Regions from separate parts of the Streptomyces glycanivorans genome, predicted to be linked through region 1. Evidence: riboswitches for the same ligand, from Rfam matches in the RefSeq annotation. Region 1 holds a riboswitch; each other region holds the start of a gene.
What was found. A riboswitch is a leader RNA that binds a small molecule or an ion and turns the genes downstream of it on or off. The one in region 1 is predicted to bind cyclic di-AMP.
Positions count from the first base shown of each region.

Region 2: linked by a shared signal. The riboswitch ahead of P8A20_RS32520 (C40 family peptidase) and the one ahead of P8A20_RS21355 (LysM peptidoglycan-binding domain-containing protein) in region 1 are both predicted to bind cyclic di-AMP.
Region 3: linked by a shared signal. The riboswitch ahead of P8A20_RS08940 (M23 family metallopeptidase) and the one ahead of P8A20_RS21355 (LysM peptidoglycan-binding domain-containing protein) in region 1 are both predicted to bind cyclic di-AMP.

Region 1 covers NZ_CP120983.1:4,817,655-4,825,083, reverse strand. Annotated here, with positions in the region: gene P8A20_RS21370 (DUF501 domain-containing protein) at 1-254, opposite strand, end outside; gene P8A20_RS21365 (FtsB family cell division protein) at 343-813, opposite strand; gene eno (phosphopyruvate hydratase) at 908-2,194, opposite strand; gene P8A20_RS21355 (LysM peptidoglycan-binding domain-containing protein) at 2,523-3,215, opposite strand; cyclic di-AMP (ydaO/yuaA leader) riboswitch at 3,216-3,389, opposite strand; gene P8A20_RS21350 (transglycosylase family protein) at 3,680-4,675, opposite strand; gene P8A20_RS21345 (cytochrome P450 family protein) at 4,781-6,106, opposite strand; gene P8A20_RS21340 (nucleoside triphosphate pyrophosphohydrolase) at 6,103-7,089, opposite strand; gene P8A20_RS21335 (SurA N-terminal domain-containing protein) at 7,119-7,429, opposite strand, start outside.
Region 2 covers NZ_CP120983.1:7,320,546-7,327,974, reverse strand. Annotated here, with positions in the region: gene P8A20_RS32530 (ATP-dependent Clp protease proteolytic subunit) at 21-656, shown strand; gene P8A20_RS32525 (hypothetical protein) at 664-972, shown strand; cyclic di-AMP (ydaO/yuaA leader) riboswitch at 1,407-1,485, shown strand; gene P8A20_RS32520 (C40 family peptidase) at 1,514-1,984, shown strand; gene P8A20_RS32510 (ATP-binding protein) at 2,268-2,699, opposite strand; gene P8A20_RS32505 (helix-turn-helix domain-containing protein) at 2,933-3,886, shown strand; gene P8A20_RS32500 (DUF397 domain-containing protein) at 3,823-4,029, shown strand; gene P8A20_RS32495 (8-amino-7-oxononanoate synthase) at 4,022-5,170, opposite strand; gene bioB (biotin synthase BioB) at 5,315-6,532, shown strand; gene P8A20_RS32485 (adenosylmethionine--8-amino-7-oxononanoate transaminase) at 6,525-7,429, shown strand, end outside.
Region 3 covers NZ_CP120983.1:2,124,845-2,132,273, reverse strand. Annotated here, with positions in the region: gene P8A20_RS08950 (M16 family metallopeptidase) at 11-1,372, shown strand; gene P8A20_RS08945 (M16 family metallopeptidase) at 1,399-2,781, shown strand; cyclic di-AMP (ydaO/yuaA leader) riboswitch at 2,984-3,151, shown strand; gene P8A20_RS08940 (M23 family metallopeptidase) at 3,165-3,956, shown strand; gene P8A20_RS08935 (GntR family transcriptional regulator) at 4,194-4,898, shown strand; gene P8A20_RS08930 (HPr family phosphocarrier protein) at 5,070-5,351, opposite strand; gene P8A20_RS08925 (bifunctional acetate--CoA ligase family protein/GNAT family N-acetyltransferase) at 5,516-7,429, shown strand, end outside.

The DNA of each region.
Region 1 (7,429 bases):
TCCTTCATGACCCCGTTGGCCTCCAGCGTGCCGATCGCCGAAGCGGCGCGCGGGCAGGTCAGGTAGTACGTCGTCGGGAACGGCGTGCCGTCCTCCAGACGGGGCTGCGTCTCGACCACGTCCGGGTTGCCGCACGGGCAGCGGTGCGCGATGGCGCGCAGCCCACGCGGCGGCCGGCCGAGCTGGAGCTCGAACGCGGCGATGTCCGCGGCGGTGGGCGTGGTGGATTCGGTCTGCGGAGGGGGCGTGTCCATGCCTGCCTTGAATGTCATCGGTCGGACTGTATGAATCGGTGCGGGGACGGGGCACGGCGCGTGCCCACGGTCCCGTAACGGTGCGGGGTCATTCCCGGTCGGCGCTGTCGACGCCGTCCCAGAGGTTCGAGTGCCAGGGCCGCCCCGTCGCCCCCGGCTCGCCCCGGCGCACGTCGGCCGCGTCCGGGTCGACCACCGTGTAGCCGGTCTCCCCGGGCAGCACGTAGTGCAGGTGCTGGCGCGCGAGGCGGCGGACGTACGCGTCGTCCTTGAGCCGCGCCTTCTCGTCACGCAGCTCCTCGGTCCGCCGGTGGGCCTCCTGCGAGAGCCTCTCCTGTTCGGCGATCTGGTCGCGCTGGGAGATGTACTGCCGCATGGGGTACGCGAGGGCGACCACCAGCGAGCAGACGATCAGCGCGAGGAACGCGGCCCGGCCGGTGAGCCGGGAGCGCCGGGCCTGGCGGCGGTTCTGGGACCGGTAGACGCGGGCCGCCGTCTGCTCCCCCAGCAGCCGCAGCCTGGTCGCGGTGGAGAACCGGTCGCGGTCCTTCCCGGCCATGTCTCACGCCTCCCCGTTACGCACGTCCGTCCCCGCACACGGTACGGGACCGGATGCGGGGACGGACGGAGGCTGGTGCTCCGGACTCGGGCTGTCAGCCCTCGTAGCGGAACCGCGGGAACGCCGAACGCCCGGCGTAGACCGCGGCGTCGTCGAGGATCTCCTCGATGCGCAGCAGCTGGTTGTACTTGGCGACGCGGTCCGAGCGGGCCGGGGCGCCGGTCTTGATCTGGCCACAGTTCACGGCGACGGCGAGGTCGGCGATGGTGACGTCCTCGGTCTCACCGGAGCGGTGGGACATCATGCACTTGAAGCCGTTGCGCTGGGCCAGCTCGACGGCGTCGAGGGTCTCGGTCAGCGAACCGATCTGGTTGACCTTGACGAGCAGGGCGTTGGCCGAGCCCTCCTCGATACCGCGGGCGAGGCGCTCGGGGTTGGTGACGAACAGGTCGTCACCGACGATCTGCACCTTGGAGCCGAGCTTGTCGGTGATGACCTTCCAGCCCGCCCAGTCGTCCTCGTACAGCGGGTCCTCGATGGAGACCAGCGGGTACGCGGAGACGAGCTCCTCGTAGTACTCCGTCATCTCGGCGGCCGAACGGGACTTGCCCTCGAACTCGTAGACGCCGTCCTTGTAGAACTCGGACGCGGCGACGTCGAGCGCGAGCGCGATGTCGCGGCCCGGGACGTAACCGGCCTCCTTGACGGCCTCGAGGATGAGGTCGAGGGCGGCGCGGTTCGACTCGAGGTTGGGGGCGAAGCCGCCCTCGTCACCGAGACCGGTGGACAGGCCCTTGGTCTTCAGGACCTTCTTCAGCGTGTGGTAGATCTCCGCGCCCCAGCGAAGGGCCTCGGAGAAGGACTCGGCGCCGATCGGCGCGATCATGAACTCCTGGATGTCCACGTTGGAGTCGGCGTGCGAGCCGCCGTTCAGGATGTTCATCATCGGAACGGGCAGCAGGTGCGCGTTCGGGCCGCCGAGGTAGCGGAACAGCGGGAGGTCGGAGGCCTCGGACGCGGCGTGCGCCACGGCCAGCGAGACACCGAGGATGGCGTTGGCGCCGAGGGAGCCCTTGTTCTCGGTGGCGTCCAGGTCGAACATCGCCTGGTCGATGAGGCGCTGCTCGGTGGCGTCGTAGCCGACGAGCTCCGGGCCGATCTGCTCGATCACGGCGAGGACGGCCTTCTCGACGCCCTTGCCCTGGTAGCGGTTGGGGTCACCGTCGCGAAGCTCAATGGCCTCGAACGCGCCGGTGGAGGCGCCGGACGGAACAGCAGCACGTCCCGTGCTGCCGTCGTCGAGGCCAACCTCGACCTCGACCGTGGGGTTACCCCGGGAGTCGAGGATTTCCCTGGCTACGACGACGTCGATGGACGGCACGAGGCATCTCCTTCTGGGATCTGACACTGGTTGGGCAGGGTCACTGTGGCCTTGCGCCACGAGCCTAACCGTCTCGGCCCGCTGCGTCGGCCGCCAGCCCGTCCCCTGGGACGAAAAAGGACCCAAGGACCTGCATAACGGGCAAAGCTCCAGAATTCTACTGGCAAGTAACCACAAGAATTGAACGCCGGCCCCCCGGGGCGGGCAGGCGGCCGCGCACGGATCACGCCCACCGAGGGGCCCTGACACGGCCACGGCCCGGCGCGCGGGGGGTATGCGCGCCGGGCCGGGCCGCCGGGGCAGGAGGGGGACCCCGGGCCGTTTCCGACTACTTCAGGTGGAGCTGCTGACCCGGGAAGATCAGGTTCGCGTCGTCGACGATGTCGTCGTTCAGCTTGAAGAGCTTCTCCCAGCCACCCTTGACCTTCTTCGCGTCGGCGATCTTGCTCAGGGTGTCGCCGGCCTTCACCTTGTACTCGCCGTCACCCTTCTCGACCTTCTGGCCGGTCGGGGTGGTGACGGTCTTCTCGGGAGCCGTGCGCTTCTCGCTGCGCGTGGTGGGCTGCTCGGCCTTGCGCTCCGGCGCGGCCTGCGGGTCCGTGTCGCCGTTCTTCGCGGAGCCGGTGTCGACGCCCGGGTCCACACCGTCGTTCGTCAGGCCGCCGGCACCGGCGCAGGCCCAGGCACCCGGGCCCTGCAGGTCGAGGAGCTTCTCGGCGGCGGCTATCTGCTGGCCCTTGGTGGCCAGGTCGGCGCGGGCGGCGTACTGCGTACCGCCGGCCGCGGCCCAGCTGGACTGCGAGAACTGCAGACCGCCGTAGTAGCCGTTGCCCGTGTTGATGGACCAGTTGCCACCGGACTCGCACTGGGCGACGGCGTCCCAGGTGTCGACGGAGGCGGCGGAGGCACCGGTCGCGCCCATCAGCGGGACCGCGACGGCGGCACCGGTGACACCGGCCAGGGTCGCGATGCGAACGGCCTTGGACGGGCGACGGTGCTTGCCCTTGCTGGAAAGCAGCATGGTTCTCCTCACCGACGCCTACGAGGTGAGCTGTCGGGTTCGGGCCTGTGAGTTGCCCGGCCACCCGCACTCGCGGACGGCTTCACCCCCAGCCGGTCCCCCGCCCGTCCTCCGACGGCCGGAATGCCGGCACTTACCTGGGTCCCCCGCTCCTGCCTACGGCGCTTTACGCGTCGGTCCCCTTCGGCCGACGGCAGGATTCGGCGTGACGGTCGAAGGTGCCCGCGGTGCGAGCGGCTCCGACCGTAGACACACGCAACCCCCACATTCAAAGATGGACATAACGGCCAATCAGCCCTTAACGGTCCAGCCTCATGGTCCGTTTTCGCAGGTCATGGCCAAAGTGGACGGACCGGACGGACGGGGCGTGCCAGTTGAAGCAAAGAGACCCATGTCTCACTTACGCATAAGTGGACATAGGTCTCTTAACTACCCCCACTTTCGGGGTGTTTTCCCGCTTTTGATCAGTTGGCCGCGGCCGTCTCCGCCGCGGAGTCCTGCGCATCCGTCACGAGACCGAGGTTCAGGCTCTGGCCGGGCAGGATGAGGTCGGGGTCGGAGCCCAGCTCGTCCTTGTTGGCCTCGTAGAGAGCGGTCCAGCCACCGGAGAGCTCCTGCGCGTCGGCGATCGCCCAGAGGTTGTCGCCCTCTCGGACCGTGTACGCCTCCTCGGCGCCCTGACGGGCCTCGGAGTCGCCCCGGGAGGCGTGCCGGCCGGACTCGCGCCCCTCGTCCAGCTCCGACCCGGTGCTGCCCTCGGGAGCCGGGGTGCCACGGTGCTTCCCGCCCGTCTCGGCGTCACCCTTCGCGGCGTGACCACCCTTCGCCGCGCCGGACGTCTCGGACGCCTCGGGGGACGGGGTGGCGGACGGCGACGCGTCGGTGCTGCCCGCGTCGTCGCTCGCGTCCGCCGTGTCGCCGGCGGCGTTGCCCTTGGACTCGCCCTTCTCGTCCGCCTCGTCCTCCGACTCCGCGTCGTCCGCCGATCCGGCCGGATCCGACGCCTCGGAGGACGGGGTCCCGGTAGCGGTGTCGGAGTCCTCCGCCGACGGATCGCCGCCCGGGTCGATGCCCGGCAGCGTCCCGTCCAGGGCCAGCCCGGAGATCACGGCGCAGCTGGGCCACGCCTGCGGCCCCTTGTCCTCCAGCACCTTCTCGGCGACCGATATCTGCTGCGAGCGGCTCGCGAGGTCGGCGCGGGACGCGTACGCCGTGCCGCCGTAGGCACTCCAGGTGTCCTCCGAGAACTGCAGGCCGCCGTAGTAGCCGTTGCCCAGGTCGGCACTCCACATGCCGCCGCTCTCGCATTCGGCGACCCGGTCCCAGGTCGACGCGTCGGCGGCTTGAGCGCCGCCCGCACCGAGCAGGGGGATGGCGATGGCCGAGCCGGTGACGCCTGCGGCGACGACGATGGCGGGTGCCTGGCGAGGGCGACGGTGTCTGCCGGTCGCGGAGCCCATGGGATTGCCTTCCGTGTGACTGACATGTGACGGGTGAGTCGAACGGTGAACCTAGCCGTACTCGAACGTGTGTCACAAGTCGATGCAGCGGAGATCACGTGAAAGTCACAGAGTTGACAGCGTGTCACCTTTACCGGCCGGCCGTCCGGGACCGAACTCCACCGGAAGGGTGCGCAGTCCACGCATGATGAGCCCGCCACGCCAGCGCAAATCGGCAGGTTCCGCAGCGAGCCGCAGGTCGGGGAGGCGTCGCAGCAGCGTCGCCAGAGCCACCTGACCCTCCAGACGGGCCAGCGGAGCTCCCAGGCAGTAGTGGATTCCGTGGCCGTAGCCCAGATGCTGATTGTCACTCCGAGCGAGATCCAGGGTGTCCGCATTCTGGAATCTGTCCGGATCCCGATCCGCGGCGGCCAGAACCACGAGTACGGGGTCCCCCGCCGCGATGTCCTGTCCTCCCAGGGTCACGGGCTCGGTGGCGTAGCGCCATGTCGCGAGCTCCACCGGCCCGTCGTAGCGCAGCAGCTCCTCGATGCCCGTGGCGAGCAGCTCCGACTCCCCTGCCGCCAGCGAGCGTTCCAGCCGCTCGCGCTGGGACGGATTGCGCAGCAGTGCGTAGGTGCCGTTGCCGATCAGGTTCACCGTCGTCTCGAAACCGGCGAACAGGAGGATGAAGGCCATGGCCGCGGCCTCGTTCTCGCTGAGGTGCTCGCCGTGGTCACTTGCCCGGATCAGCCCGGAGATCAGGTCGTCGCCCGGGTTCTCCCTCTTGCGGTGGATGAGCTCGGCGAGATAGCCGCGCATCTTCTTGACCGACCTGGCGACCCCGCCGCGCGGACCCCCGCCGTGCCGGATCATCATGCCCGCCCAGTCCCGGAAGTCGTCCTGGTCCTCGCGCGGCACACCCAGCAGGTCGCAGATCGCGTAGATGGGGAGGGGGAAGGCGAAGTCGTGGATGAGGTCCGCCTCCCCCTTCTCGGCGAAGCCGTCGATGAGGCTGTCCGTCAGCTCCTGCACGCGCGGCGCGAACTCCGCGACCCGGCGCGGGGTGAACGCCTTGGACACGAGCCGGCGCAACCGGGTGTGGTCCGGCGGGTCGATGTTCAGCAGATGCGTCATCAGCTCCGCCTTGCGCTCCCCGGGGATGCCCGTCTTGCCCTTGGCGTTCGCGGACCCCGCGTGGTGGGCCGGGTTCTTGGAGAGCCTGGTGTCGGCGAGCGCCTGCCGGGCATCGGCGTACCGGGTCACCAGCCAGGCCTCGACCCCGCTGGGCAGTGTCGTGCGGTGCACGGGACTGTGCTCGCGGAGCCATGCGTAGGCGGGGTACGGATCGGTGGCGAACTCCCAGGTGAAGAGTTCGGGCGCCGCGTCCGGCGCGGAGTGCGTATCGGGCGCCGCGTCCGGCGCGGAGTGCGTATCGGGGCTGTCGTTCACTCCTCGACGCTATCCGGGCCGGTCCCGAGCCCCTCGGCCGCCCGGATCACGTCCCGGTAGGCACGCGCGGCGGCCCGCAGGGCGGCCTCCGGGTCCGTGCCGTCCTGCTCGGCCCGTACGGCGAGGGCGAGCAGCCGGTGCCCGACCCCCTCGCCCTCGGGGAGCGCGATGTCGAGACCCGCGGCGCGGGCCCTGCCGCCGAGCTTGGCCGCGAGCGCCAGGCCGGGCTGCCCGAGCGGCACCCCGTCGGTGACCGACGCACGCTGCTTCTCGATCGCCTTCGTGCGCAGCCAGTGGGCGTGGACGTCCTCCGGCGTCTCGGCGGTCTCGTCGCCGAACACATGGGGATGGCGGTGGATCAGTTTCTCGACGATCGTGGCAGCGACGTCGTCGATGGCGAACGGCTCCTCCTGGTCCTCCTGCGCGATGCGCGCGTGGAAGACGACCTGGAGCAGGACGTCGCCGAGCTCCTCTCGCAGTTCCTCGCGGTCGCCGTCCTCGATCGCCTCGACCAGTTCGTACGCCTCCTCGATGGCGTACTTAGCGAGACCCTTGTGCGTCTTCTGCGAGGTCCACGGGCATTCGAGCCGGATCCGGTCCATGACCTGGACCAGATCCAGGAGCCGGGCACCGGGCAGGTCGTACGAACCTGGCAGCAGTTCCAGGTCCGGCATCTGCACCCGGCCCGAACCGCCGAGCCTGGCCAGGCCGTCGGTGAGCGGCTGGTTCCCCTCGCCGCCCACCAGCACCACCACGGTCCGGCCGCCCGCGCAGTCGTCCACCAGCTCCTCGGCCGTGGGTGCGTCGTGCTCGACGGCGACCCCCGCCTCGTCCAGGTACGGCAGCTGCGGATGGTCCCGCTCGGCGCACAGCACCCGGTCGGCGGCCCGCAGAGTCTGCCAGGCGGGCCAGGACAGCAGACCGGGGGCGACCCGGTGGCTGGCGGTGAGCAGGACGATACGGCCGGGGTCTTCAGCGTTCACACCCCGAACCTACCCCCGGACGAACGGGGTCAGGCGCCTGCCTCGGGCTCCTGGCCCTGCACGGGCGTGACCTGGGTGATCCACGGCGCCTTGTACGTGCTGAGCTGGACCTTCCGGTTGTCCCAGCTGCCGTAGCGCGGGTTGACTTCGATGTGCAACGCCTTCGACGCCTCGGTGAGGGCCTGCCCGACGGCCTGCACCCCGGTGGGGCTCTGCAGGTCGGCGCCCAGCGCCCCGGCCAGCTTCTGGAGCTGGACCTCCTGGCGCAGGCTCGCCTCGATCTGGCCGGGCGCGACCCAGCGCTGCTCCAGCATCAGGGTCCGCACGCCCTCCTCCCCGC
Region 2 (7,429 bases), 2.5 Mb from region 1:
GGTCCAGGAGAGGCACCGCCATGTTCCGTCCCGCCGCCCGCTACGTTCTGCCCGAGTTCACCGAGCGCACCGCCCACGGAACCCGGAACACGGATCCGTACGCGAAGCTGCTGTCCGAGCGGATCGTCTTCCTCGGTACGCCTGTCGACGACACCGCGGCGACCGACCTCGTCGCCCAGTTCATGTATCTGGAGCACGCGGACCCGGACCGGCCGCTTTCCCTGTACATCAACTCGCCCGGGGGCTCGTTCCACGCGATGACGGCGATCTACGACACCATTCAGTTCCTCGCCTGCGAGGTGGAGACCTTCTGTCTCGGGCAGGCGGGGGCGGCCGCCGCCGTGCTCCTCGCCGCCGGCTCACCGGGACGCCGACATGCCCTGCCTGGCGCCCGGGTACTCATCCAGCAACCCGTTCTGGACGAGCCGGTGCAGGGCCAGCTGTCCGATCTCGACATCCGAGCCCGCGAGTTGACGCGCGAGCGCGAGCTGCTCACGGCCATGCTGGCCCGCCACACGGGTCGTTCCACGGGCCGGATCGCCGCCGACATCGAACGGGACACCATCCTCGACGCCGAGGCCGCCCTGGCGTACGGACTGGTGGACCACGTCGTGGAGAACCGCACGCCGCCCCAGCCGCCGCACTCGTCGAGGTGAACGCCCGATGCTCCCACCCCAGTTCCCGCAGCTTCCCGCACTGACCCGCGCCGAGGCCGAGTTCATCGACTGCTATCTGGAGGTGCTCGACCAGGTCGGGCGCATCAATCCCGCCCGGGGCAGCGACACCTACGGAGCGCTGCGGGCGGCCCAGGCCCTCGCGTCGCGGGCGGTGGCCTTACGGGACGCACTCGTGCTGATGCATGAGCGGGGTGAGTCGCAGATCCATGCGGACACCCTGGCCAGGGCGTTGCGACTGCTGGACGGAGAGCGCCGGGCGGGCCGGGTGGCCCTGCCTCAGGAGCCGTCGAGTTGACCGTGTTCACCACCGACTCGCCGATCACACCGGCCCTTTCGGCACACGTGTACGACACGCCCGGCAGGCCGATGAGTTTCCCTCGCTCGATCGGCGTAGAAGGTCCCCCGCCCGAGGGACAGCCCAACTTGCGCATCCGACGCGGACACTGAACGTAATACGTCGTTCCACCGCTGGTACACGGCTGGTCAGGTCCGGCCGCCGCGGCTCCGCGCACGCGGCGTCCACTCGATCGGATCAGTCGTGACGACTCTCACATACCGCCACTTCAGACAGGAAATCCGGCGGCGCGTAGGTAAAGATCCCTGGGACGACAAGCCCCCGCCGCCGCGGCGGGGCGGTCCGGGCGGACGCCGAGTCCTGCCGCCGTCCGGATGCCTGGTCGACAGGAGTGGATCGGCAGGAGTGGAGGACCCGAGCACAACGGGCCGGCCGGAGATCCGGACGGCCCTCGGGGTGAAGCCGCTGCACGCGGCCGGGCAACTTCGCCAGCCCGAACCCGACAGGTCATCCTTCACAGGCGGCTGACGAAGGGTTGCGCATGACTGCGCAGGTTCATGTCCCGTCTCTGTTCGCCCGGGTCGGTACGGCCTCGGTTCTGACCTTCGCCGTAGGCACCACCGTGCTGGCCCCGGGCTTCGTGGACGAAGCCGAGGCCGCCACCCACTCGACGAAGGCACTCAAGATCGCCGCCTCGAAGAAGGGTGCCCCTTACAGATGGGGAGCCACGGGCCCCTCCCGGTTCGACTGCTCAGGGCTCACGCTCTATTCGTTCAAGAAGGCCGGAAAAAAACTCCCCCGCACGGCGCAGCAGCAGTACAACAAGACCCGCCATATCTCCAGGTCGCAGCGGAAACGCGGCGACCTGGTCTTCTTCCACGCGGGCCGCAGCGTGTACCACGTCGGGATCTACGCCGGCAGCGGGAAGATCTGGCACTCGCCCAAGGCCGGGGCCGTGGTCCGGCTGGAAAAGATCTGGTCCGGGAACGTCTGGTACGGGAGGGTCCGCTGACACTCCTCCCCAGCAGGTTCGGCGCAGCAGGGGACCGGTCACCAGCACGAGCCCCGACGCGGTGAGTGCCGTGCCGCTGCCGCCCTTGATCGCACGGGCGGTACGCGGCCGGCGCAGCCGACGGCCGCAGCCGGGCCGCGTCCGGATGTCCGCGCCGGTCGGCGTGGTCCTCGGCCTGTCGGTGGTGCCGGAGGTGGTCGTCGGCGATGTCTCCGTCACCGCCCGCCGTCCGACGCCCGGCCTCCGCCGGGTGAGACCTCTCCCGGTCACGCGTGCGACAGCGTCACGCCTGCGCGGGAACCGGCCAGGGAAGGGCGATCGACACGGTCTTCCCCCCGTCCGGGGTGGGGCTGACGCCGAGCCTGCCGCCGTGCTCCTTCGCCAGGGCCCGGATGATCGCCATGCCGCGCCCGTTGTCCTGCCGCACCGCGGCGGGCAGCCGTTGGGGCCGGCGAGGGTGGCTGTCCGTCACACCCAGGTAGAACTCGACGTCCCGGTCGAGCCGGAGATCGACGGTGAAGGTGGGCGACTGCCCGAAGGTGTGCTGGACGGCGTTGGTGGCGAGTTCCGAGACGATCAGCCGGATGGTGTCGGCGGTGTCGCCGTCCTCGGCCAGGCCCCAGTCCGTGACCACTTGGGCCACATATCTCCGCGCCGCGGAGACCGAGACCGGATCGCTCGGCAGAGTGACGGTTGCTTCCTGATGGTCTGCCATGGCGACGCCGTCCCTTTCCCACCCGACCGGCCCACGGCCGGCCTGGATTGTGCCTCGCGCCAGACTGCCACCGTTGCCGCCCTCCATGACGGCGATCCACCAAGATATGCATATATCTATCGCCCAATACGGTGAACTCCGCCGCCCGGGCCGTGTGCGGACGCGACACTTGCCCCTTTCCGGGCCGGCCCCCGCTTGGGTACGGCCCTCCGTGACAACGGGAGGAGGCCGTCATGCGGAACGGCCCTGCTGTACGCCGTCGCAAGCTCGGGGAGGAACTGCGCGCTCTTCGCCACACATCGGGACTCACGAGCCGGGACGCCGCCGCACTGCTCGGCTGGCACCAGTCGAAGGTGAGCCGGATCGAGACGGGGGCGAGCGGGGTGACACCGGGTGACGTGACCCGGCTGATGGAAGCGTACGGCGTGGACGACCGGCAGTTGCGTTCCCTGCTCCGGACGCTCGCCGGCTCCGCGGGGGGCGGCGGGAACGGGTGGTGGCACGCCTACCGTGGGCTCATCCCGCCCCAGTACCGCGACTTCATCAGCCTGGAGTCGCAGGCCTTCGCCGCGCGCACGCTGGAGACCTCGGTGGTCCCGGGACTGCTGCAGACCGCCGACTACGCGCGGGCAGTGACCCGGTCCTCACTGGACGGGCTGCCGCCCGCCCAGCTCGATTCGCTGGTCGAGGTCAGGCTCGCCCGGCAGAACGTCCTCCACTCGCCCCGGCCGCTGCGGCTGAGCGTCGTGATCGACGAAGCGGTACTGCGGCGGAGCGTCGGCGGGCCCGGGGTGATGGAGGGACAGCTGCGCCATCTGACGGAAGTGGCTCAATTCCCGCACGTGATGCTCCAGTTACTGCCATTTTCCGCGGGGAGCTATATCGGCCTCACCGGGCCGTTCGTTATCTTCTCTTTTTCGACCACTTTCGATCTGGATGTGATCGTTCTCGATCACTTGACGAGCAGTCTCTACCTGGAGCGGAGAGAAGACCTTGAGGCGTACAGCTCGGCCTTCCGCACGATGCAGGAGCACGCGCTGTCGCCGGAGCATTCGCTGGACCTCATCGCCGCTCTGAGCCGCGGCGATCAGGCGGAACCTTCAGACTGCCCGAGGGGGGCACGATGTCCGACCGTCCCGTACAGCCCGCACCGAGGTGGCGGCGCAGCAGCCGCAGCACCGGGATGAACAACTGCGTGGAAGCCGCGTCGCTCGGCGACGCCCGTCTCGCCGTGAGGGATTCCAAGAACACGTCGATGCCCGCGCTTCGCTTCTCGGCGACGGCATGGACGTCGTTCGTGGCCGGACTGCGCGACCACCCGGTCAGCTGACCGGCAGCGGCGCCGTCGTCAGGATCGTGTCCACGGCCGCTCCGATCTGCTCCTGGGTCAGGTCGGCACGGGCGGTCAGCCTCAGCCGCGAGATCCCGTCGGGCACCGAAGGCGGCCGGAAGCACCCCACGGCGAGCCCCGCCGCACGGCAGTCGGCGGCCCAGCGCACCGCCGACTCGGCCGAGGGAGCACGGACCGACACGACGGCGGCGTCGGGACGCACGGCGGTCAGGCCGGCCGCCACCAGCCGTCCGTGCAGTTCCAGGGCGACCTCCCCTGCCCTCTCCGCGCGTTCGGGTTCGCGGCGCAGCAGACGCAGCGCGCCCAGGGCCGCTCCGGCGGCCGCCGGTGCGAGTCCGGTGTCGAAGATGAACGTACGGGCCGTGTTGACCAGGTGACGGATGACCCGGGCTGGGCCGAGGACCGCTCCGCCCTGGCTGCCGAGCGACTTGGAGAGCGTGAGAGTGGCCACGATTCCCTCGCCGCCTGCGAGCCCGGCGGCCGCGAGCGCCCCGCGCCCGCCCTCGCCCAGCACCCCGAGTCCGTGCGCGTCGTCGACCACGAGGGGCGCACCCGCTTCGCGGCAGACACCGGCGAGTCCGGCGAGCGGGGCGGCGTCGCCGTCCACCGAGAAGACGGAGTCGGTCACGGCCAGCGCCCGCCCGCCGTGCGTCCGGAGCGCCTTCCGTACGGCCTCGGGGTCCGCGTGCGGTACGACGGCGGTGGCGGCCCGGGAGAGCCGGCAGCCGTCCACGATCGAGGCGTGGTTGCCCGCGTCGGAGACGATCAGCGAGTCGTGTCCGGTCAGCGCCGTGAGTGCGGCGAGGTTCGCCGCGTAGCCGGAGGAGAACACCAGGGCGGCCTCGAACCCGCAGAAGGCGGCCAGTTCGTGTTCGAGTGCGGCGTGCAGCGCGGTGGACCCGGTGACGAGCCGCGACCCGGTGGCACCCGCGCCCCAGGTCCGTGCCGCCGCCGCTGCCGCTGCTGTCACTTCGGGGTTGCGGCTCAGCCCCAGGTAGTCGTTGCTGGCGAGGTCCAGCAGTTCCGTCTCCGCGGCCCGGGGGCGCAGCGTCCGGACGAGTCCGGCGGCGGCTCGGCGCCGGGCCTCGTCGTCGATCCAGTCGAAGGGGGCGTAGGACATGAGCGGGTCCCTTTTTGTAGGCAGCTCACAGACCTTAGCCGGGTGCGCAACCGGCCAGGGTGTGGCAATACACACAGCATCGACCGGACGTACTGTCCGGTTCCTCCTTGGCCGATGGCGGTGCCGTACGTCAGGATCAAGGCCATGGACCTGCTGAACACGCTGGTGGACAAAGGGCTGCGGCGCGAACTGCCGACCCGGGACGAAGCGCTCGCCGTACTGGCGACCTCCGACGACGAACTGCTCGACGTGGTGGCCGCGGCCGGAAAGGTGCGCCGCCAGTGGTTCGGCCGGCGCGTCAAACTCAACTACCTGGTGAACCTGAAGTCCGGGCTCTGCCCCGAGGACTGCTCGTACTGCTCGCAGCGTCTCGGCTCCAAGGCCGAGATCCTCAAGTACACCTGGCTGAAGCCCGACGAGGCGCGGAAGGCCGCCGCCGCGGGCGTGGCCGGCGGCGCCAAGCGGGTGTGCCTGGTGGCCAGCGGCCGGGGGCCGACCGACCGCGACGTCGACCGGGTGTCGCAGACGATCGAGGCCATCAAGGAGCAGCACGAGGGCGTCGAGGTGTGTGCCTGCCTGGGTCTGCTGTCGGAGGGCCAGGCCGACCGGCTGAGGTCGGCGGGGGCCGACGCGTACAACCACAACCTCAACACCTCGGAGGGGACGTACGGGGACATCACGACCACGCACACGTACGCCGACCGGGTGGACACCGTCCAGCAGGCGCAGGCCGCCGGACTCTCGGCGTGCTCCGGGCTGATCGCGGGGATGGGCGAGACCGACGCCGACCTGGTGGACGTCGTGTTCTCCCTGCGTGCGCTGGATCCCGACTCGGTGCCGGTGAACTTCCTGATCCCCATGGAGGGGACACCGCTCGCGAAGGACTGGCATCTGACTCCGCAGCGGTGCCTGCGCATCCTGGCGATGGTCAGGTTCGTCTGCCCGGACGTCGAGGTGCGGCTCGCGGGCGGTCGCGAGGTCCATCTGCGCTCGATGCAGCCGCTCGCCCTGAACCTGGTCAATTCCATCTTCCTCGGTGACTATCTGACCACTGAGGGCCAGTCGGGCCAGACCGATCTCGACATGATCGCGGACGCCGGTTTCGAGGTCGAGGGAGCGGACACCACCACCCTCCCCGGGCACCGCGCCCCCGCGGCCGCGGACTGCGGCTCGCACGAGGGCGGCGCTTCCGGTACTCACGAGGGCGGCGGGTGCGGCTCGCACGTCGGCGGCTGCGCTCCGTGCGGCGAGGGCGCCGGTGCGGCTGCCGTTCCGGAGCCGTCGGAGGCCCTGACTGCGCGCAACGACCTGGTGGCGGTCCGCCGCCGAGGCGCCGGGACGGACCTCGCACCCAATGCCTGACCGGATCGGCCCGGCGGAACTCCGCGCCCTGGACAGGGCCCACGTCTGGCACCCCTACGGCCCGATGCCGGGCCGGCAGGAGCCGCTGGTCGTGGAGTCGGCGTCGGGGGTACGTCTGCGGCTCGCCCAACCCGCCCACGGTCAGCTCGAACTGGTGGACGGCATGTCGTCCTGGTGGTCGGCGGTCCACGGTTACAACCATCCGGTGCTCAACGATGCCGCACGCGGCCAGCTGGACCGGATGAGCCATGTGATGTTCGGCGGGCTCACGCACGAGCCCGCCGTCCGGCTGGCGACACGGCTGGTGGAGATCACTCCCGAGCCCCTCCAGCACGTCTTCCTCGCCGACTCGGGGTCGGTCTCCGTCGAGGTCGCGGTGAAGATGTGTCTGCAGTACTGGCGTTCGGCGGGGCGGCCCGCCAAGCGCCGGCTGCTGACGTGGCGCGGCGGGTACCACGGGGACACCTGGCAGCCCATGTCGGTGTGCGACCCCGAGGGCGGGATGCACGAGCTGTGGTCGGGTTCGCTCCCCCGGCAGGTCTTCGCGGACGCCCCGCCGGACGGCTTCGACGCCGCACCCGACGACGCCTACGTGAGGCATCTGCGCGAGCTGGTGGCCGCCCACGCCGACGAGCTGGCAGCGGTGATCGTGGAGCCCGTGGTGCAGGGTGCGGGCGGAATGCGTTTCCACTCCCCCACCTACCTGCGGGTGCTTCGTGAGGCGTGCGACGAGCACGACGTGCTGCTGGTGTTCGACGAGATCGCGACGGGGTTCGGCCGGACCGGGCAGTTGTTCGCGGCCGGGCACGCCGGGGTCTCCCCGGATGTCATGTGCGTCGGCAAGGCGCTGACCGGCGGGTATCTGACGCTGGCGGCGACGCTGTGCACCTCACGGGT
Region 3 (7,429 bases), 2.7 Mb from region 1:
AGGGACGTACATGCCCATGGGTCACACGGCCACAGCCCAGGCCGGTTCCGGCGGCTTGACGGCGACCGAGCACCGCTTGGCCAACGGCCTGCGCGTGGTGCTCTCCGAGGACCATCTGACCCCCGTCGCCGCGGTCTGCCTCTGGTACGACGTCGGCTCCCGGCACGAGGTCAAGGGACGCACGGGACTGGCTCACCTTTTCGAGCACCTGATGTTCCAGGGCTCGGGCCAGGTCAAGGGGAACGGGCACTTCGAGCTGGTGCAGGGGGCCGGTGGTTCCCTGAACGGCACGACCAGCTTCGAGCGCACCAACTACTTCGAGACGATGCCCACGCACCAGCTGGAGCTGGCCCTGTGGCTCGAGGCCGACCGGATGGGCTCGCTGCTCGCCGCGCTCGACGAGGAGTCCATGGAGAACCAGCGGGACGTCGTGAAGAACGAGCGCCGCCAGCGCTACGACAACGTCCCGTACGGCACGGCCTTCGAGAAGCTCACCGCGCTCGCCTACCCGGAGGGCCACCCGTACCACCACACGCCGATCGGCTCGATGGCCGACCTGGACGCGGCGACCCTGGAGGACGCCCAGGCGTTCTTCCGGACGTACTACGCGCCGAACAACGCGGTCCTCTCCGTCGTCGGGGACATCGACCCGGAGCAGACGCTCGCCTGGATCGAGAAGTACTTCGGTTCCATCCCCTCCCACGACGGCAAGCAGCCCCCGCGCGACGGCGCGCTGCCCGGCATCATCGGCGAGCAGCTGCGCGAAGTGGTCCGGGAGGAGGTCCCCGCGCGTGCGCTGATGGCCGCGTACCGCCTGCCGCAGGACGGTACGCGCGAGTGCGACGCCGCGGACCTGGCGCTGACCGTGCTCGGCGGCGGTGAGTCGTCCAGGCTGCACAACCGCCTGGTCCGCCGTGACCGTACGGCCGTCGCCGCCGGGTTCGGGCTCCTCAGGCTGGCCGGTGCGCCCTCGCTGGGCTGGCTGGACGTCAAGACGTCCGGCGGTGTCGAGGTGCCGCAGATCGAGTCGGCCGTCGACGAGGAACTGGCCCGCTTTGCCGAGGAGGGCCCGACTCCGGAGGAAATGGAGCGGGCGCAGGCGCAGTTGGAGCGCGAGTGGCTCGACCGGCTGGGCACGGTCTCCGGCCGCGCGGACGAACTGTGCCGGTACGCCGTCCTGTTCGGTGACCCCCAGCTCGCCCTGACCGCAGTGGGTCGCGTCCTGGACGTGACGGCCGACGAGGTCAAGGCCGCCGCCCGGGCGCACCTGCGCCCCGACAACCGTGCGGTCCTGGTCTACGAGCCGGTCGAACCGGCCGATGAGACCGACGGGGCCGAAGGCACCGACGCGCACGAGGGGGCCGACAAGTGACCGACGCCGCCGTGACTGGAGTAGCGATGGAGTACCACCCGCAGCCGACCGCCGGCGAGGCCCGGCCCTGGGCCTTCCCCGCACCCGAGCGGGGCGCCCTGCCCAACGGGCTGACCGTGTTGCGCTGTCACCGGCCGGGCCAGCAGATCGTCGCCGTGGAGATCTTCCTCGACGCCCCGCTGGACGCCGAGCCCGAGGGGCTGGACGGTGTGGCCACGATCATGGCGCGCGCACTGTCCGAGGGCACCGACAAGCGCTCCGCGGAGGAGTTCGCCGCCGAGCTGGAGCGGTGCGGCGCCACGCTGGACGCCCATGCGGACCACCCGGGCCTCCGCGTCTCCCTGGAGGTCCCGGTCTCCCGGCTGGCCAAGGCCCTCGGCCTCGTCGCCGAGTCCCTGCGGGCCCCGGCCTTCGCGGAGAGCGAGATCGAGCGGCTGGTGGGCAACCGGCTCGACGAGATCCCGCACGAGCAGGCCAACCCGGCCCGCCGGGCCGCCAAGCAGCTCTCCAAGGAGCTCTTCCCCGCCACGGCGCGGATGTCGCGTCCGCGCCAGGGCACGGAGGAGACGGTCCGCCGGATCGACGCCGCCGCCGTACGCGCCTTCTACGACGCCCATGTCCGCCCGTCCACCGCGACGGCGGTCGTCGTCGGCGACCTCACCGGGGTGGACCTGGACGCGCTCCTCGCCGACACCGTGGGGGACTGGTCGGGCAACGCCGGCCAGGCCCGGCCCGTCCCCCCGATCACCGCGGACGACACCGGCCGCGTGGTCATCGTGGACCGTCCCGGAGCCGTGCAGACGCAGCTGCTGATCGGCCGCATCGGCGCGGACCGGCACGACAGCGTGTGGCCCGCCCAGGTCCTCGGCACGTACTGCCTGGGTGGCACGCTGACCTCGCGGCTGGACCGCGTGCTGCGTGAGGAGAAGGGCTACACCTACGGCGTGCGGGCCTTCGGGCAGGTGCTTCGCTCGACTGCGCCGGGTTCCTCCTCCGGGGCGACCGGCGCCGCGATGCTCGCCATCAGCGGCTCGGTCGACACGGAGTCCACCGGTCCCGCGCTGGACGACCTGTGGAAGGTCCTGCGCACCCTGGCGGCCGAGGGCCTCACCGACGCCGAACGCGAGACTGCGGTGCAGAACCTCGTGGGCGTCGCCCCGCTGAAGTACGAGACGGCGGCCTCCGTCGCGGGCACCCTCGCCGACCAGGTGGAGCAGCACCTTCCGGACGACTACCAGGCCGAGCTGTACGCCCGCCTGGCCGCGACCGGCACGGTCGAGGCGACCGCCGCCGTGGTCAACGCGTTCCCCGTCGACCGGCTCGTCACCGTCCTGGTCGGGGACGCCGCGCAGATCGCGGAGCCTGTCAGGGCGCTCGGAATCGGCGAGGTGTCCGTCGTCAGCGGCTGACTGAAGCCGACAGAACAGGACATGGCGGAACCCCGGCGGGCGTGTGCTCGCCGGGGTTCCGTCATGTGTCCGTTTCGAGGTCTATAGCGTCATTCATCCTGTGGGATGTGCGACAAAAGACCCTTTCCGTTTGGTGAGGGAAAGCGCCCCGCTCTAGCGTCGGCCCGGCTGTCCGCCGGACGATTGCCGCGCCCGCGGCGCCGGACAGTCATCGCCGAGTCCCCGTCAGGCGCGAGCCTGGGGAGCCGGGGACCCACGAAGTCCCTGGGGTGAATCGGATCTCCGTGCCTCGTCAGAGGCCCGGCGGCCCGTAGGAGACCTTCCTGCTCCGAACCCGTCAGCTAACCCGGTAGGCGAGAAGGAAGGAAAGGACCAGCCACTCCATGGCGTTCATCCGTGCCACCGGGAAGCACCGTGCCCCGAGCCGACTGACGCGCAAGAGCGCCAAGGTCGCCGGCATCGCGGCCCTGGCCACCACCGGCGTCATCGGCGCCACGGCCTCCCCGGCTCTCGCCGCGGACTCCGAGGTCACCGCCGGCAGCACCGGCCTCACCCAGACCGTCGCCCTCGACACCACCCTCGCCGCCCAGATCGAGGCCCAGGCGAAGGCCCAGAAGCACCAGGCCGAAGTCGCCGCGAAGGCCGCGGCCGAAGCCAAGGCGAAGGCGGAGGCGAAGGCCGAGGCCGAGCGCAAGGCCGAGGCCCGCGCCAAGGAGGCCCGCGAGGAGAAGGCGCGTGCCGCCCGCGCCGCCGAGCGCGCCCGGCTGAACGCCTTCCACCTGCCGGTCGCCGGATCCCACGTCACCACCGGATACAAGTCCGGCGGCGCTCTCTGGTCCTCCGGTAGCCACTCCGGCGTGGACTTCCAGGCCGCTTCCGGCAGCTCCGTCGTCGCCGTCGGCGCCGGCACGGTCGTCGAGGCCGGCTGGGGCGGCGCGTACGGCAACAACATCGTGCTCAAGATGAAGGACGGCACGTACACCCAGTACGGCCACCTCTCCTCGATCGGCGTCTCCGTCGGTCAGAGCATCGGATCGGGCGAGCAGATCGGCCTCTCCGGCTCGACCGGCAACTCCACCGGTCCGCACCTGCACTTCGAGGCCCGCACCACCCCCGAGTACGGCTCGGACATGGACCCCGTCGCCTACCTCCGTGCCCACGGCGTCCAGGTCTGACCCCACGCAGCAGGACACAGCGCCCGCACGGACGCGACGAAGGCCCCGGCATCTGCCGGGGCCTTCGTCGCGTCAGCGCCAAAGCGCGCGCGCCGGAGCCCTCGCGGAAGTGCTGCCTGGCCAGAAGATATCCATGGATTCCACCCCGCCGTCGGAAATTCGGGCCGGTTGCAATAGAGTCACGGAACAGGCGTCGATCGGCCGCGTTTTCGCGGGGATTAAGGCGGAGGTTCGGACATGCGCATTCCCGCGCATTCGGTATGCACGGCAATCCGTGACGACATCGTCTCCGGTGTCTACGAGCGGGGCAGCCGCCTCACCGAAGAGGTGCTCGCGCGTCGGTACGGGGTCTCCCGCGTTCCCGTGCGTGAGGCGCTGCGCACTCTGGAGTCCGAGGGGTTCGTCGTCACCCGCCGGCACGCCGGTGCCTGTGTCGCCGAGCCCACGGAGCAGGAGGCCGCGGATCTCCTGGAGATGCGCATGCTCCTGGAGCCCCTCGGTGCCGCCCGAGCCGCGCAGCGTCGCACCGAGGCGCATCTCAAGGTGCTCCGTGGCCTGGTCAGACTGGGGCAGGAGCGGGTACGCAGAGGCGAGGGGGAGGATCTGCGTTCCCTGGGAGGCTGGTTCCACGAGACGCTCGCCCAGGCGTCGGGCAGTCCCTCGCTGATCGCGCTCCTCACCCAACTCCGGCACAAGATCGCCTGGATGTACGCCGTCGAACAGCCGGTCCGTCCCGCCGACTCGTGGGCCGAGCACGGCGCCCTCGTCGACGCCGTGGCGCGTCGTGACGCGGAGCGGGCCCGGGTGCTCGCCGCCCAGCACGCGGAGCGGGCCACCGCCGCCCACCGGCTGCGGCGCGCGGACCGCCCGGCACGCGCTGCGGGCACGGCCCGGGTGAGGACTTCGCAACACCCCGTAAACATCGCGGGAGTCCGCCATTAACAATTGCGCCGTATACAAAGAAGGTAATTATCGAAGGGCTTTCTTTTTGCTGCCCTGATTCAGGTGTTTCCGGGTGCCGTATGTGCCGGGTCGGGAAACAGGGAAAGCCGCGGATCCCCTGAGGGATGCCGCGGCTTTCCGCAGGAAAATTCCGGCGCGAAGTGGCCGGGATCAGACGGTCTCCGGGAGCTCCTCGAGCCCCTCCGCCACCAGCTTCGCCAGACGGTCCAGGGCGACCTCGGCGTTGTCGGCCTCGGACGCGAGCACGATCTCCTCGCCGCCCTGGGCGCCCAGGCCGAGCACCGCGAGCATCGACGCGGCGTTGACCGGGTTGCCGTCGGCCTTGGCGATCGTCACGGGGACGCCGGAGGCCGTGGCGGCACGGACGAAGATGGAAGCGGGGCGGGCGTGCAGGCCCTCGGCCCAACCGACGTTGACGCGGCGCTCAGCCATGGTTCTGCCCTTCACGTAACGATGAGTTGTCTAGACCAGTCTCTCATGCGGTGCGGACTGCTGTGCCGGGCACCGCAAGCCGGTCGCCCACCGCCCGCCGGCTCCCCAGCGTGCCCCTGCCACCGCCCCACCGCGACCGGTGCCCCGGGCCGTAGGCTTTGCCCATGGAGCCCACTCCGGAGCAGAGTCCGCATCACGCGTACCCCGACCACTGGGAGGCGGACGTGGTGCTCCGCGACGGTGGCACCGCGCGCGTCAGGCCCATCACCACGGACGACGCCGAGCGGCTGGTCAGCTTCTACGAGCAGGTGTCCGACGAGTCGAAGTACTACCGCTTCTTCGCTCCGTATCCGCGTCTCTCCGCCCGGGACGTGCACCGCTTCACCCATCACGACTACGTCGACCGGGTGGGGCTGGCCGTCACGATCGGCGGCGAGTTCATCGCCACCGTCCGCTTCGACCGGATCGACGACCGGGGCAGGCCCGCCTCCGCCCCCGCGGACGAGGCGGAGGTCGCCTTCCTCGTGCAGGACGCCCACCAGGGCCGCGGCGTGGCCTCGGCCCTCCTCGAACACATCGCGGCGGTCGCCAGGGAGCGGGGCATCCGCCGCTTCGCGGCCGAGGTGCTGCCCGCCAACAACAAGATGATCAAAGTGTTCCGGGACGCCGGGTTCACCCAGCAGCGGAGCTTCGAGGACGGCTCGGTCCACCTCACCCTCGACCTGGAACCCACGGCCGAGTCGCTCGCCGTCCAGCGCGCCCGCGAACAGCGTGCCGAAGCACGTTCGGTCCAGCGGCTGCTGGCCCCCGGGTCCGTCGCCGTCATCGGCGTCGGCCGTGCGCCCGGCGGCGTCGGCCGGACCGTGCTGCGCAACCTCCTCGGTTCCGGCTTCACCGGGCGCACGTACGCGGTGAACACGTCGTTCGCCGAAGACCTCGGCACGGTCGAGGGGGTGCCCGCCCACCGCTCCGTGGGCGGGATCGGCGAGCAGGTGGACCTCGCGGTCGTCGCCGTCCCGGCCGACCGGGTGCCCGAGGTCGTCGCCGACTGCGGGGAACACGGTGTCCAGGGAGTAGTCGTGCTCTCCGCCGGCTACGCCGAGCGCGGCGCGCAAGGGCGGGACCGGCAGCGGGAACTGGTGCGGCAGGCGCGCTCGTACGGCATGCGCATCATCGGCCCGAACGCCTTCGGCATCATCAACACCTCCGACGCGGTCCGCCTCAACGCCTCCCTCGCCCCCGAATCACCCAAGGCCGGGCGCATCGGACTCTTCACCCAGTCCGGAGCCATCGGGATCGCCCTCCTGTCCGGGCTCCACCGCCGGGGCGCCGGACTGTCGGCCTTCATCTCCGCGGGCAACCGGGCCGACGTCTCGGGCAACGACTTCCTGCAGTACTGGTACGAGGACCAGGACACCGATGTCGCCCTGCTGTACCTCGAATCACTCGGCAACCCACGCAAGTTCACCCGGCTCGCCCGGCGGACCGCCGCCGTGAAGCCCGTGGTCGTGGTGAAGGGCGCCCGGCACAGCGGTACCAATCCGCCGGGCCACGCCGTACCCGTCAGCCGTATCCCCGACGCGACGGTCTCCGCGCTGATGCGTCAGGCGGGCGTGATCCGCGTCGACACCGTGACGGAGATGGTCGACGTCGGCCTGCTCCTCGCCGGCCAGCCCCTGCCGGACGGTCCCAGGGTGGCGATCCTCGGCAACTCCGAGTCGCTCGGCCTCCTCACCTACGACGCCTGCCTGGCCGAAGGGCTGCGCCCGCGCCCGCCCCGCGACCTCACCACGGAGGCGAGTCCGCAGGACTTCCGGCGCGCACTGGCCGAGGCGCTCGCCGACCGCACCTGCGACGCCGTGATCGTCACCGCGATCCCCTGGGTCGGTGAGAACGGCGAAGCGCTGACCGGCGAGGGCGAGGTCCTGGCGGCCGCCCTGCGTGAGGCGGCGTCCACCGGGCCCGGGAAGCCGGTGGCGGTGGTGCACGTGGAGATGGGCGGCCTGGCACAGGCCCTCGCCGCCGCCACGAGCACGGCCGCTCGGCCCAGCACGGCCGCTCGGCCCGGGCCGCAGCCG